2 regions of the Paraburkholderia sp. HP33-1 genome follow, and region 2 is predicted to be linked to the other one. Evidence: predicted binding sites of a transcription regulator. Region 2 holds the regulator's gene; the other holds the start of a gene.
What was found. Region 2 encodes LexA, which represses DNA repair genes until DNA is damaged. Its sites were predicted from a motif close to ACTGTATNNNNATACAGT; they were not measured.

Region 1 (2,457 bases), 990 kb from region 2:
GTAAGCGCCATGGATGAGCCCATAGTTGAGCAAGCCGTTCACGCCGACGCTCGCGATCGACACCCACAACAGGCGTCGCGCCGCGCCGATCGCCGGCAGGAACGAGCGCATCAGGCCGACGCCGATCAGGCTGGCGGGCGCGCCCCAGCGCAGCACGGCCGCGTATTGGCCGACGTTGTGCGCGAGCAGGCCCGGCTCGCCGACCGCAAGCAGGATCCGCGAGGCGAAAGACAGCAGGATGAACGCCGGCACTGACAGCATCACGGACAGCACGAAACCGGTCCAGTAAATATGCGGCACGCGGCCGTCGTCCTGCGCGCCGCGCGCGTGCGCGACGCTCACGCTGACCGAGGTCAGCACGCCCTGCAGCAGCGTGACGACGACGAAAAAGAGGTTCGCGCCGAGGCCGCCGGCAGCGAGCGCATCGGGGCCGAGCGAGCCGAGCAGGATCGTGTCGGTGACGCTCATCGCCATCTGCGACAGTTGCGCGATCGCGAGCGGCGCGGCGAGCCGCGCGGTATCGGCCGCGTGACGGGATAGGGTCGGTGGCCTGCTGGCCGCTCGGGCGAAGCTGGATTGAGTCATTGAATGCGTGGCGGCGAAAAATGGCGGCAGCGGTGGCGGCGGCGAGGGGCGGGCGCAAGCCGCAGCGCGATGCACGGGGTTGCGCGGTACGGGAGTGAGTGGCCTCGCTGTGCAGCGGGCGGGAAAATCCGCGGCGCGGCGGCGAGCCGGTCAGCCGACTCCTCGCGGTGGCGCGGTCCGTCGTTTGCCTGTCGAAACCGACAGCTTATTGCCTCGCCCGGCCAATGTCGATGGAGAATGCACGATCCTGGTGCGTGCCGTCCTGCGAATTTTCGGACTGTCGTCAGCCTTCGTGTACCGCGATCCGCGTATCGCCGAGCAACACGACCTGGCCCGCGCGGATCTTGCAGGTCTTACGCGTCTCGACCCGGCCGTCGACCATCACGGCGCCGTCCGCGACCATCATCTTCGCGGAGCCGCCGCTGTCCGCGAGACCCGTGATCTTCAGCAGATTGTGTAGTTCGACGTATTCGCCGGTCAGCGTGAAATTGAGGTTGGGCATGGCGTTTGAACCTTGGGGACTGGGGCGCGTCGGGGTTCGCATCATAAAGCAAGTCTGCGCGGCGCGTCCGTCGAAGCACGAATCGCACAGACAGGCACCCAAAAAAGGGGCGCTTGTCGCGCAGGGTTGTATGGATATACAGTGTGCGTCGCATCCTGAAATCCATCCTACGCGCAAACCGATCCGTGTCCACCGTCGCCGAATCCGCTCCGTCGTTCGATACCGCCGCATGGCTCGCGAAGCTCAACACCGCCCAACGTGAAGCCGTCGAATACGGGACCGACACGCCCGACGCGCTGCCCGGCGCGCTGCTCGTCATCGCGGGTGCCGGCTCCGGCAAGACCAACACGCTCGCGCACCGCGTCGCCAATCTGGTGGTGAAGGGCGCCGATCCGCAGCGCATCCTGCTGTTGACCTTCTCGCGCCGCGCGGCGCTCGAAATGACCCGCCGCGTCACGCGCATCACGGGCGCTGCGGCCGCCACCGTCGGCGCGCCCAGCGTGGGGGCGGCGCTCGCGCAAGGGCTCACGTGGGCGGGCACGTTCCATAGCGTCGGTGCGCGGCTGTTACGCGAATACGCGGATCTGATCGGCCTCGCGCCCGCGTTCACGATCAACGACCGCGAAGACTCCGCCGACCTGATGAACCTCGTGCGCCACGAGCTCGGGCTGTCCGCGAAGGAACGGCGCTTTCCGGCGAAGGGCACCTGCTTCGCGATCTACTCGCGCGTCGTCAACACGGGCGCATCGCTTGGCCAGGTGCTGGACAGCGCGTTTCCGTGGTGTCGCGAGTGGCAGGACGATCTGCGCCGGTTGTTCGCCGCTTACGTCGAGGCGAAGCAGAAGCAGAGCGTGCTCGACTACGACGACCTGCTGCTCTACTGGTCGCATATGGCCGCCGAGCCGGCCATCGCTGCCGATCTGTCGGCGCGCTTCGATCACGTGCTGGTGGACGAATACCAGGACACCAACCGCCTGCAGGCGTCGATCCTGCTCTCGATGAAGCCGGACGGCCGCGGCCTGACCGTAGTCGGCGACGATGCGCAGTCGATCTATTCGTTTCGCGGCGCGACCGTGCGCAATATCCTCGACTTCCCCGCGCAGTTCGACCCACCCGCGCGCCAGATCACGCTCGAGCGTAACTATCGCTCGAGCGCGCCGATTCTCGCTGCGTCGAACGCGGTGATCGAACTCGCGAGCGAGCGTTACACAAAGAGTCTGTGGACCGACAAGGCGTCGGCGCAGCGCCCGCGCCTCGTCACGGTCGCCGACGACGCCGCGCAGGCGCGCTACGTCGTCGAGCAGGTGCTGGAAGCGCGCGAGCAGGGCGTGAAGCTGAAGTCGCAGGCGGTGCTATTTCGCGCTGCGCAT
Region 2 (2,457 bases):
CGACCACGGCGAGGTCGAAACGATCCCATAACACGCGAACATCTGAACATCCGAAATGCGCCTTGGATGCGTGCTCAGAATTCGCTCACGCTTCGAACGCCGCGCCGTGCACGTTGGCTTCTTCGGCTATGCAACGGTCGATCATACGGCATACGGCGTCGACCGTGCCGACCATGATCAATCGCGACGGTCCATGATAGACCCGCACCGGCGCGCGACGCGCAGGCTCCGCTATGTTCAGCGCCGCGTTCAGCGACACGCGTGCGAACGCCGGCAACGACGACGGCAGTCCGGAAGCTTCGACAGGCTCGTCGAACAGCGACGGCGTGCGCGCCGCGGGCGCCTCGACGAGCGCGCAGGGCGTGAGCTTGCGCAGATGGCGCAGACGACCGAACTGGCGAAAAGGCAGCAAGCGGGCAAGGCGTTCCATGAGTCTCTCCAGGCTATACGACGTCGATGCGGGCGTAAATGCGGCTTGGGCTGACCAAACCGGCGCGAACGTTCCTGTTGCAGCTAAAGATCAGAACTCGCTGGGGCGGATCAGGCCGACCGCGATTCCTTCGAGTGCGAAATCCGCGCTCCCGGTTTCAACGAAGATGTTGTCGTAATCGGGGTTTTCGGCGATCAGTTCGATGCCGTTCGGCCGGCGCTTCAGACGCTTGACCGTTACGTCGTCGCCGAGCCGCGCAATGATGATCTGGCCGTCTTTCGCTTCGCTGCGCTTTTGCACCGCGAGCAGGTCGCCGTCGAGAATGCCCGCGTCGCGCATCGACAGGCCGCGCACCTTCAGCAGGTAGTCGGGCTTGCTCGAGAACAGCGCCGGGTCGCACGCGTAGTGCTGCGAGATATGTTCCTGCGCGAGGATCGGGCTACCCGCCGCGACCCGGCCGATCAGCGGCAGCGACAACTGCATCAGGCCCGCGTGCGGCAGCGTGAACTGGTGCGGCGCATCCTCCTGCCCGGACAGCAGGCGGATGCCGCGCGACGCGCCGGCTGCGAGTTCGATCACGCCCTTGCGCGCCAGCGCGCGCAGATGCTCTTCCGCGGAATTGGCCGAGCTGAAACCGAGTTCGGCGGCAATTTCCGCGCGGGTGGGCGGAAAACCGGTGCGTTCGATCGCGCGGCGGATCAGATCGAAAACCTGCTGCTGTCGTGCGGTGAGTTTTGTCATGGCCACTGTATGTATGAACAGGTGACTGTATTTTTATACAGTATTCGGCGCATTTCAAGCTTTACTTTAAGTTCGACGCGAGGGGGCGCTGCGGCGTCGCTGATCGGCGACATCACGCCACTTTCGACGTCCGAACGGCCGGCGCATCTGTCGTTACCACTTTTGAGTATTAAAAAATGAAGAAACATTATTTTTAATGATGAAAGCTCTTCGATAGACTGGCCTCCGGCTTGGCGCTCATGTGCACGTGACCGCGACGCAGAAGAACACCAAACGCTCATCAGCGGACCATCACGCGGAGAAAAACAGAGATGAACGATCGCCATATGGAGCTTGCGGCTCGAACCAGAAAACTGATCGCGGCTCTCGCCGTCGGCGCGGCGGGCACGCTCGGCATGTTGGGCGCAAGCGGCGTCGCGCACGCCGACACCACGCTTCTGAACGTTTCTTACGATCCGACGCGCGAGCTGTATCAGGACGTCAATCAGGCATTCGGCAAGCAATGGCAGGCGAAGACGGGCGAGACCGTAACCTTCAAACAGTCGCACGGCGGCTCGGGCGCGCAGGCGCGCTCGGTGCTCGACGGCTTGCAGGCCGACGTCGTCACGCTCGCACTCGCCTACGACATCGACGCGCTCGCGAACAAGGGCCTCGTCGACAGGAACTGGCAGAAGCGTCTGCCGGACAATGCGTCGCCGTACACATCGACGATCGTGTTTCTCGTGCGCAAGGGCAATCCGAAGCACATCAAGGATTGGGACGATCTGGTGAAGCCGGGCGTGTCGATCGTGACACCGAATCCGAAGACCTCGGGCGGCGCGCGCTGGAACTATCTGGCCGCGTGGGCGTACGCCGAGCATCAGCCGGGCGGCAACGACCAGAAGGCAAGGGAGTTCGTCGGCAAGCTGTACAAGAACGCCGGCGTGCTCGATTCGGGCGCGCGCGGCGCGACCACGAGCTTCGTGCAGCGCGGTATCGGCGACGTGCTGATCGCGTGGGAGAACGAGGCGTTTCTGTCGGTGAAGGAGTTTGGTCCGGACAAGTTCGAGATCGTCGTGCCGTCGGCGAGCATCCTCGCCGAGCCCCCGGTCGCGGTGGTCGACAAGGTCGTCGACAAACATGGCACGCGCAAGCTTGCCGAGGCGTATCTGAACTTCCTGTATAGCGAGGAGGGTCAGGAGATCGCCGCACGCAATTTCTATCGTCCGCGTTCTAACAAGGTTCCGGCCGACCTGACCGCGAAGTTTCCGAAGCTGAAGCTCTACACGATCGACGATTCGTTCGGT

Region 1: a site for LexA is predicted at 1,213-1,230, ahead of L0U81_RS11235 (ATP-dependent helicase). Genes of this name have one in related genera too.

The regions. Positions count from the first base shown of each region.
Region 1 is NZ_JAJEJR010000001.1:2,475,060-2,477,516, reverse strand. It holds gene L0U81_RS11245 (MATE family efflux transporter) at 1-585, opposite strand, end outside; gene L0U81_RS11240 (RNA-binding S4 domain-containing protein) at 869-1,087, opposite strand; gene L0U81_RS11235 (ATP-dependent helicase) at 1,273-2,457, shown strand, end outside.
Region 2 is NZ_JAJEJR010000001.1:1,484,225-1,486,681, forward strand. It holds gene L0U81_RS06750 (hypothetical protein) at 86-430, opposite strand; gene lexA (transcriptional repressor LexA) at 521-1,171, opposite strand; gene L0U81_RS06760 (sulfate ABC transporter substrate-binding protein) at 1,483-2,457, shown strand, end outside.